Regions from separate parts of the Pseudoduganella sp. GCM10020061 genome, predicted to be linked through region 2. Evidence: predicted binding sites of a transcription regulator. Region 2 holds the regulator's gene; each other region holds the start of a gene.
What was found. Region 2 encodes LexA, which represses DNA repair genes until DNA is damaged. Its sites were predicted from a motif close to ACTGTATNNNNATACAGT; they were not measured.

Region 1: a site for LexA is predicted at 1,641-1,658, ahead of ACFSQR_RS14500 (ATP-dependent helicase). Genes of this name have one in related genera too.
Region 3: a site for LexA is predicted at 1,191-1,208, ahead of ACFSQR_RS16795 (PA0069 family radical SAM protein). Genes of this name have one in related genera too.

What each region holds. Positions count from the first base shown of each region.
Region 1 is NZ_JBHUJS010000011.1:22,259-25,530, forward strand. Features, by position in the region: gene ACFSQR_RS14485 (erythromycin esterase family protein) at 1-123, opposite strand, end outside; gene ACFSQR_RS14490 (phosphoribosyltransferase) at 126-830, opposite strand; gene ACFSQR_RS14495 (hypothetical protein) at 924-1,094, opposite strand; gene ACFSQR_RS14500 (ATP-dependent helicase) at 1,685-3,272, shown strand, end outside.
Region 2 is NZ_JBHUJS010000012.1:65,030-68,301, reverse strand. Features, by position in the region: gene ACFSQR_RS16025 (cystathionine gamma-synthase family protein) at 1-166, shown strand, start outside; gene ACFSQR_RS16020 (hypothetical protein) at 205-771, shown strand; gene lexA (transcriptional repressor LexA) at 938-1,573, opposite strand; gene ACFSQR_RS16010 (DUF4124 domain-containing protein) at 1,755-2,195, shown strand; gene rpsF (30S ribosomal protein S6) at 2,466-2,849, shown strand; gene priB (primosomal replication protein N) at 2,850-3,134, shown strand; gene rpsR (30S ribosomal protein S18) at 3,155-3,272, shown strand, end outside.
Region 3 is NZ_JBHUJS010000014.1:74,794-78,065, reverse strand. Features, by position in the region: gene ACFSQR_RS16795 (PA0069 family radical SAM protein) at 8-1,138, opposite strand; gene ACFSQR_RS16790 (tRNA-uridine aminocarboxypropyltransferase) at 1,266-1,859, opposite strand; gene ACFSQR_RS16785 (NADPH-dependent FMN reductase) at 1,914-2,474, opposite strand; gene ACFSQR_RS16780 (dienelactone hydrolase family protein) at 2,677-3,272, shown strand, end outside.

The sequences.
Region 1 (3,272 bases), on a different contig from region 2:
CAGCACGAAGCGCGCGTCGCCCACCAGGTCCAGCAGCGCGTCGTAATCGCGCGCGCTGCCTTCCAGCCCGGTGGCGTGGTTGCCGATGGCGTCGGCGAGGGTGGTGTCTTTGATGCTGGGCATGGCTAGCGCGTGAACTGGGTGGCGATTTCGGCTTCGCGCTCGGTTTCAGCGTCGTCGGGATCGCGCGCGGCCTCCAGCAGCTGCTGGACCTCCGCATCGCTGGTCTGGTCGAAGTGGCCGTACCATTCGCTCACCGCCCGGAACATCATCGGGGCGCTCAGGCAGACCACGTCGTCGACTTCGGCGGCGATCATGTCGCGCGAATCGGGCGCTGCGACCGGCACTGCCACCACCACCCGGGCCGGCTTGTGGCGCTTGAGCGATTCGACGGCGACGCGCATCGTGGCGCCTGTCGCCAAGCCGTCATCGACCAGGATCACGGTCTTGCCGGTGATGGAGCGCGGCTTGCGCCCGCCGCGGTAGGCCAGCTCGCGCCGCTCGATCTCCTGCGTCTCGCGGTCGATCACCTGTTGCACCACCTGGGGCGGCACATGCATCTGCTGGACCACGGAAGTCTGCAGCACCCGCACGCCGCCGCTGGCAATCGCGCCCATCGCATATTCCTCGTGGCCGGGCAGGCCGAGCTTGCGCACCAGCAGGATATCGAGCGGAGCGTGCAGGGCGGTGGCGATCTGGTAGGCGACCGGCACGCCGCCGCGGGGCAGGGCCAGCACGACCACGTCGTCACGGTTGGCGTAGTCCGTGAGCTGGCGGGCGAGCTGGGCGCCGGCGTCCTCACGGTTCTTGAAGTGGTGAAATTCGTTCATCCGTTTGCTCGCGGGTTAGGAATTGTCGCAATGATTATAGGACCCGCCCCGTGGGCGGGAGGGTTCGGTTGCCGCAGGCAATATCCGTTTTGCTCAGCCGCCGCCGATGCCGCGCATCACGCGTCCGGTACCGCCGCATTCCTGGCACGGTTTGCCGTCCTCCATCTTTCCCGTTCCTGCGCAGTGGTCGCAAATGCCTTCGCCTGCGCCAACGGTACCCGGCTCGGCTTCGTCGCCCGGGTTGAGACGTTCATGTGGTTCCATGGTGCCCTCCTGTCGATGCACTAATTTTAGGCACGCGGGTGGCGCAGGGGCGCGCCTTTGCCCCACGGTATAAAGGCTTCAGCCGCCCGCCCGGCTCGCGTCGGCGCATTCCTACAGGCACTTTTCGGACACATGGACCGGAAAGCCGTCGAGCGAAGGCTGCGTTAGCGCCGGACTTGTCATTTTTTTATCAAAAGGATTGCTCTGGAAGGCATAGATAACCGATGGTTATTCACAAAAACGGCTGACCGGATGGCGCGGGAAAAAAGTTCGGCCGCTGCCGCGGCCTTCATCTAAGTCATTGATTTGCATGGGGTCCGGAAGCTGCCTCAAGAATGGGCACTTTGTTGGAAGCCGCATCACTGCTGGGTTCCCGCGTGTCAAGCCCGCATTGTCCACAAAGTTATTCACAATCAGTGTGGATATCATAAAAAGTCGTTTGTGTTCAGCCACTTAGCGTGAGCGGCGTATCCGCGTGGCAACAAGTTTGTAGGAGTATTCCCCGTCGCTCTGACATTCCAACTGAAAAAAACCTTGCGGCGCAGTACTGGATAAATGTACAGTCGTGACAACCGTCAATTTCTCTTTGTATGTCCGCCGTCATCGAATCCCCGCCCGCAGTCGATCCATTCGCCAGCCTCAACGAGGCGCAGCGCGAGGCCGTCGAACACGACATAGCATTGCCGCCAGGCCAGGTCCGGCCCATGCTGGTGATCGCCGGCGCCGGCTCCGGCAAGACCAACACGCTCGCGCACCGCGTCGCGCGGCTGATCGCGGCGGGGGCCGACCCGCAGCGCATGCTGCTGCTGACATTCTCGCGCCGCGCGGCGCAGGAGATGGGACGGCGCGCGGGAGGCGTGCTGCAAAAAGTGATGAAGCTGTCGCCGTCTGCATCGCCGGCCACGCTGCCGTGGGCGGGTACCTTCCACAGCATCGGCGCGCGCCTGCTGCGCGAATACGCCGGCCGCATCGGACTGGAAGACTCGTTCACCATTCACGACCGCGGTGATTCGGAAGACCTGATGGGCCTCGTGCGCCACGACATCGGCCTGACCCAGACCGCCAAGCGCTTCCCGCTCAAGGGCACCTGCCTGTCGATCTATTCGCGCGTCGTGAACACGCGCGAGCCGCTGGGCGAGGTGCTGCAGTCGGCCTTCCCCTGGTGCTCGGAATGGGAAGAAGACCTCAAGCGTCTGTTCGGCGCCTACGTCGACGCCAAGCAGGAGCAGAACGTTCTCGATTATGACGACCTGCTGCTGTTCTGGGCCGAGATGGTGGCCGACCCCGAGTTGGGGCCGGAAGTGGGCGCGTTGTTCGACCACGTGCTGGTGGACGAGTACCAGGACACCAACCGCCTGCAGGCCGCGATCCTGCAAGGCATGAAGCCGCGCGGCGAAGGCGTGATGGTGGTGGGCGACGACGCCCAGTCGATCTATTCCTTCCGCGGCGCGACCGTCCGCAACATCCTCGACTTCCCCAAGCAGTTCGGCGACAACACCCGGGTCGTCACCCTGGACCGCAACTACCGCTCCACCCAGCCGATCCTGGACGCCTCCAACGCCGTCATCGCGGCGGCCGTCGAGCGGCACACCAAGACGCTGTGGACCGACAAGGTATCGACCGCCAGGCCGCAGCTCGTGCTGATCCCGGATGAAGCCGAACAAGCGCGCTGGGTATGCAACCGCATCCTCGAACACCGCGAGGCCGGGATCGCCCTGACCCAGCAGGCGGTCCTGTTCCGCGCCGCCAGCCACTCGGCCGCGCTGGAGCTAGAGCTCATGCGGCGCAATATTCCGTTTGTCAAATTCGGCGGCCTCAAGTTCCTCGAGGCCTCGCACATCAAGGACGTCCTGGCGGTCCTGCGCTTTGCCCAGAACCCTAACGGCCGCATGGCCGGCTTCCGCGTCGCCCAGCTCATCCCGGGCATCGGTCCGGCGACCGCCACGCGCCTGCTGGACGCCATCGGCGAAGCGGCTGAACCGGTGGCCGCAGTGGAAGCGTTCGACGCGCCCGCCAAGGCCGGCGGCGAATGGCAATCCTTCGTCGAACTGTACCGCGCCTTGCGCACGCCGGGCCTGCGCTGGCCGGCCGACATCGAACTGGTGCGCAACTGGTACATGCCGCACCTCGAGCGCATGCACGATGACGCCAGCGTGCGCGCCGCCGACGTCGAACAGC
Region 2 (3,272 bases):
CGATACGCGCACGCTGGTCATCCCGGTGGCGCATACGATCTTCTTCGAGATGGGCGCCGAGCGCCGCGCGCAGATGGGGATCGCCGAATCGCTGATCCGCGTCTCGGTCGGCATCGAAGACCAGGACGACCTGCTGGCGGACTTCCGCAACGCGCTGGACGCATAACCGATCAACCGACCGACCCACTGACCTCCGACGACAACATGACCAAATTCCTGTTCTGCTTTGCGCTGGCGATCAGCGCCCCAGTATTCGCCGCCGGGCAGTCGAAGCCGGTGACGCCCGAATTGGCGCAGCAGCGCGAGGCGCGCAAGGCCGAGATCGAGCAGTGGACCACGCGCTACGACGGGTACGAGCTCAAGTCGGGCGAGTTCGCCTGCCGCACGCCGCGCATTCCGCAGATCTCCAAGGACAATGCCGAGATCACGGCGGTGGGCGAGCGCGTCACCAAATGGCAGCACTGCTACAACCGCTTCGTCGATAACCTGAACAAGAAGGAAGCGCCGGAAGCGCGCATCCCGAAGGACGTGTTCGCGCTGATGACGCCGGAGGAGAGGGAGAAGGCGATTGCGCGCATCAAGGCGGCGCAGGCGGAAGTAGGGCTGACGGCCAGCGTCAAGGCCAAGACCATCATGGCGGACTACGATGCCTGGCGCGTCGCGACGGATGCCTGGGTCAAGGATCACAACGAGACAACCAAGCATATCCAGGAAGAGTACGGCGGGGACCGGGTGCGCCGCCCCACCACCATCCCGAGCGCCGGCCACTAAGGTCGACAGGGGCTGTCCCCGGCAGGGGACGCTCCCTGGCCTTTAACGCGAGCGATAGTCATCCCAGCGAAAGCTGGGATCCATACACCGTTCGTTCAGTGGAACAGGCCAAAAGCCCGGAAACTCCGTATGGGTCCCAGCCTTCGCTGGGACGACAACCAATTTCTTAATGCCAGGTGCGCATCAGGCCGACCGCCAGGCCTTCCAGCGCAAAGTCATCCGCCTCCGGATTGACGGTAATGATCTTGAAGTCCGGGTTCTCCGGCAGCAGCTCGATGGTCGAGCCGGTCTTGCGGTAGCGCTTGACCGTGACGTCGTCGTTGATGCGGGCGACCACGATCTGGCCGTTCTTCGCGCTGTCCACCTTTTTCACCGCCAGCAAATCGCCGTCGTTGATGCCGGCATCGCGCATCGACCAGCCGCGCACCTTCAGCAGGAAGTCCGGCTTGGCCGAGAACATGGCCGCATCCACGCTGTAGGTCGCTTCCACATGCTCGGTCGCAAGGATCGGCGAACCCGCGGCGACCCGGCCCACCAGCGGCAGCGCCATCATCAGCGCAGCCGGCACCGCAGGCGGCGCCTCGGCGGCCGCGCCCAGCAGGCGGATGCCGCGCGAGGTGCCCGGCGAGATCTCGATCGCGCCCTTGCGCGCCAGCGCCTGCAGGTGCTCTTCGGCCGCGTTGGCGGACTTGAAGCCCAGCTCCTGCGCGATTTCCGCGCGGGTCGGCGGGAAGCCGGTGTTGTCGATGGCTTCCTTGATCAGGTTGAGGATTTGTTCCTGCCGGGCGGTGAGCTTGAGCATGGTTATTCGGCTGTATGTTAGACCAGCCTGTATTTTTGTACAGTATTTCGCATAATGCAAGGAAAATGTGGTCTATGCCTGCATTCTGACGCGCTGCGGTCCTACAGGGCTTTGTGGGAGGGCGAACAGAGGGGAGGGCGGTGCCGCGCGATGATGTCAACATAGACAAAAGGACATCATCATGAAACGCATTCCCATACTTGCATTGTGGGCCGCGTGCGTGGCCGGGCCCGCCGGCCTGGCCCAGGCGGACGTCGTTAAATGCACCGATGAGCAGGGCCGCGTCACCTTGACCGACATGCCTTGCCCGAACGCGGTGGTGGTCGTGCCGACCGACGAGAACGGCAGTCCGCAGCTGGCGGCGCCGTCGCCGTCGCCGTCCAGCTGGCCGGAAGACACCGGTTACCAGTACCCGAACAACCCGGCGCGCGTGGTAGGCGGGGTGGTGCGGATCACGCTGCCGCCGGACGAATTCGGCCCGCGCAGCAGGCGCGAAGCGTACAAGCGCATGTCGCGCCCGGCGCCGACCCGCATCTTCGCGACCGACGCCGCCACCCTGCGCGCCGCGCACACCACGCTGACGATCCTGGACAACGAGCCGCGCCACCTGGCCGGCCGCTGAGCAAGCGCAGTACCGCCCGGGCGCGGACGGCGCCGGTGCCCCCACACCGCCGTCCGCGCCCACGGGCGCCCGCATACTCCCCCTGTTTTTCGCGCCGCTTCCGTGCAAACCGCATACCCCCTAGGGGTATCCGCGCAGCGCGCGTTTCCGAGCGGATACTCCCCTACTTGAACCGCAGCGCCGATCGCGTTATAATTGCCGGCTTTCCCTTCCCACACCCGTCTTGACGCCGGGGTGGGCATTTGTTTAAACGTCCTTAAGGAGTTATTGATGCGTCATTATGAAATCGTTTTTATCGTCCACCCGGACCAGAGCGAGCAAGTTCCGGCGATGATCGAGCGCTACAAGACCACGGTCACGACCCGTGGCGGTAACGTCCATCGCGTGGAAGACTGGGGCCGCCGCCAGATGGCATACCAGATCCAGAAGCTGCCAAAGGCACACTACATCTGCATGAACATCGAGTGCGACAACGAGACCCTGGTCGAGCTGGAAACCGCATTCAAATTCAATGATGCCGTGCTGCGTCACCTGACCGTGAAAATGAAGAAGGCTGAAACCGCACCGTCGCCGATGATGAAGTCGGTACAACGCGAAGACGCAGCCAAGAGCCACCGCGCAGAAGCTGCACAAGCAGCTGCTCCAGCGGCCTAAGTGAACCAGCTCGTCGTTGTTGCGACGATCATCGAGCGCGACATACTGCGCTACACCCCGGCCGGCGTGCCGATTACCGGCGCCACGCTGCAGCATAGCTCGCAGCAGGTGGAGGCAGGGGTGGCCAGGCAGGTCGATTTTGAAATAGCCGCGCTCGCCGCAGGCGAAATTTCAGGTCGGATGAGCAGGGCGGAACTGGGGGCAACCTACCAGTTCACCGGCTTCCTGGCGAAAAAGAACCGCAACAGCAAAAGCTTAGTGTTCCACATCATTGACTTTAATTAGATAGATACAGGAGCCTCGAAATGGCATTCGGTAAAAAGTTCGACAAGAACAAGATGAAAGAGAAGCGCAAACAACAGAACCCACTGTTCAAGCGCAAGAAGTTCTGCCGCTTCACCGCCGCTGGCGTTGAGCAAGTTG
Region 3 (3,272 bases), on a different contig from region 2:
CCCATGCCTAGCCGAAGAGGTCGAGTTGCCCGGTGGCGTTGCCACACTGCTTGGCGGGCGGGGTCGGTACGACCAGCGGACGGCGAAACTGGGAGAAGTCCATCTGCGCGAAACGGTCGTTAGCCTTGTTCATGCCCAGCCGGTCGATGGTCTTCTGGAAGCGTTGACGGATCAGGTCGGCCCAGATGCCTTCGCCGTGCATGCGCTTGCTGAAGTCGCTGTCGTAGTCCTTGCCGCCGCGCATGTCGCGCACGCGGTTCATCACGCGCGCCGCCCGCTCAGGGAAGTGCGCCTCCAGCCATTCCTGGAACAGCGGGTTCACCTCCCACGGCAGGCGCAGCACGACGTAGTGCGCGCTGCGGGCGCCGGCATCGTGTGCCGCTTCCAGGATTTTTTCAATTTCAGGCTCGGTGACGAACGGAATGATCGGGGCGACGCTGACGCTGACCGGAATCCCCGCCGCGGCCATCGTGCGGATCGTACGCAGGCGGCGCGCTGGTGCAGCGGCACGCGGCTCGAGCGTGCGCGAGATGTTGTGGTCGAGCGTGGTCAGCGTAATCGCCACGGCGGCCTGGCTGCGGCTGGCCATGTCGCCCAGCAGGTCGATGTCGCGCTCCATCAGCGAGGATTTGCTGATGAGGCCGACCGGATGCTGGCATTCGTGCAGGACCTCCAGCACGCGGCGCGTGAGGCGCAGCTCGCGCTCGCAGGGCTGGTAGGCATCTGTGTTGACGCCCAGCGCGATCGGCTCGGGCACGTAGGACGGTTTGGCCAACTCACGGCGCAGCAATTCGGGCGCGTTCACTTTGGCGAACAGGCGGCTTTCGAAGTCCAGGCCCGGCGACAAGCCGAGGTAGCTGTGCGTCGGGCGCGCGAAACAGTAAATGCAGCCGTGCTCGCAGCCTCGGTAGGGGTTGAGCGAGACGCCGAACGGCACGTCGGGCGACGCGTTGCGGCTCAGGATGGTCTTGGCGTACTCGTCCGTTACCTGCGTGCGGAACGGCGCCGGCTCGTCATCCTCGTCCTCGTGGTTCCAGCCGTCGTCGAACGACTCCCGGCCGTTGACCTCGTACCTGCCCTGGATGTTGGAGACAGCGCCGCGGCCTTTCCGCGCAGCGAGCGGCTTGGGAGGCAGCATGACCTGCCCCTCGATTCCGTCGTCGTGCGGTGCGGACGCCTCGCGATTTGATACTGTACGCATATACAGTATTCTAGTCCCGTCTCCCGCCCAACACAAGCGCGCGCACAGTCCGTGCGCGGCTCCCCTACCGCCCTGCGAATGCAGCTTGCTGATCGATAAACGCGTCGAATCCGTCCAACAGCGGCCGGACGCTGGCGTCCGGGTCGAGCGCAGCGATGGCGAGCGCGGCCGCCTCCAGCGTCGAGAGCTGATGTTCGGCATGCGCCTTGCGGATCCGGTAGGCCGACGGCGGCACATCGTCCAGCGAGAGCCGAGGCAATGACAGCAGCAAGGGATTCAGGTGCAGCATCTTGCGGCTCTTGCGCCAGGTTCCGTCAAGGACCACCAACCTGACACGGGATGGCTGCGAATGCGGCGCGTAGCGCCCGGCAGCGCTGTCCGTCGGCGGATAGAGCAGCACCGGCGTCCGGCCGCCGGCATACAGCATCGCGCGCAGCGCATCGGGATCGAAGGTCTCGCCGACCGCGATCGCGCTCTGCTCCAGGCACAGGTGAAGCAGCCGTGCGGTTCCCTTGGCGGCGCGCACTTCCATCGGATGTTGCAGGATCAGCACTTCGACCGCGGAATCGACGGGGCGTGCGAAGCCACAGATGCAGGCGCTCAGGGGGCGCAGGCATCGTGGGCATTCGGGACGTCGGGCAGTGGCGGTGTCGGACACGGGAAAAGCGCAGATTGAACCTGCGCATTCTACCCGCCGGCAGCGCGGCCCGGGCTACGGCTTGCGCACGGACTGAAGCGCGCGGCTCCAGGAGACAACCTGGTCGAGCATCGCTTCGACCGATTGAGTGTGGCGCTCGGCCGGCTTGAACGCGGTGTAGTTCTCGAAGTCGCTGAACAGCGACAGCATCACCTGCGCGCGCACGTCCGCCACCTGCAGCTCGCCCATGATCAGGCGCAGTACCTCCACCGCACGCACGCCGCCGGCGCTGCCGTAGCTGACGAAACCGGCCGCCTTGTTGTTCCACTCCGCATACAGGAAGTCGATCGCGTTCTTCAGCGCGGCCGAGGTGCCATGGTTGTATTCCGGGGTCACGAACACAAAGCCGTCGAACCCGGCGATCTTTGCAGCCCAGCGCTTGGTGTGTTCCTTCGAATACTTGCCCTGCGACGGCGGGACCGGCTCGTCGAGCAGCGGCAGGTTGAAGTCGGCGATATCGACCAGCTCGAATCCCGCATCGCCCCGCAGCTTTGCAATTTCCATCACCCAGTTGGCGACATCCAGCGCCTTGCGGCCGGGGCGTGTGCTTCCGACGATCACACCAATTTTTATCATGGCAACTCTCCAAATTGTTGGGGGTGTTGGCCAATTCTATGCAAAAGCGTCATCGCAAAGCGCGCCTTTGCCTGCGGGCCTTCCCGCCCTATCACATACACTCTTTCGCCACAGAAAAATATTTTTCGCCGGAATTGCCAATCGTGTATTGCCCCACGGATTTCTGCTGCATAGAATCAATTTATTCCTTACGGCAACTGACGTGCTGGAGCGCATCATCGACACCTCGGCAATCCGCAGCCTCCTCTCGGCTCGCACCCTGGCTTCCGCAATCGCACTGTGCGCGGCACTGACGCCTTCGTTGTCGGTTCAACAAGAGCTTCCGCTCGATTACCGGCTGAACGAACATGTGGTCCAGATTCCGGCCGGCCCCGGGCATATGTCGATGCTCGAGACCACCGTGTTCAAGCCGAACGGTCCCGGCCCCTTCCCCCTCCTGATCATCAATCATGGCAAGGACCTCGGCCGTCCGTCGGACCAGCCGCGCGACCGCTTCATCCACATGGCGACGGCGTTCGTCAAACGCGGGTACGCCGTGATCGTGCCGATGCGCGAAGGCTTCGCCGCCTCGACCGGCCGCTATCGCGACCACGGTTGCGACATGACCAACAACGGGTACGCGCAGGCGGAGAACATCCGCGATGCGGTCCACTACGCGCGCGCCCAGCCCTGGGTGGACGAGGACCGCATCATCATCGCTGGCCAGTCCTACGGCGGGCTCGCCACGATCGCCCTCGGCACGCACGCGCTGCCCGGTGTGCGCGGCCTGATCAATTTTGCCGGCGGCCTGGCGGACAC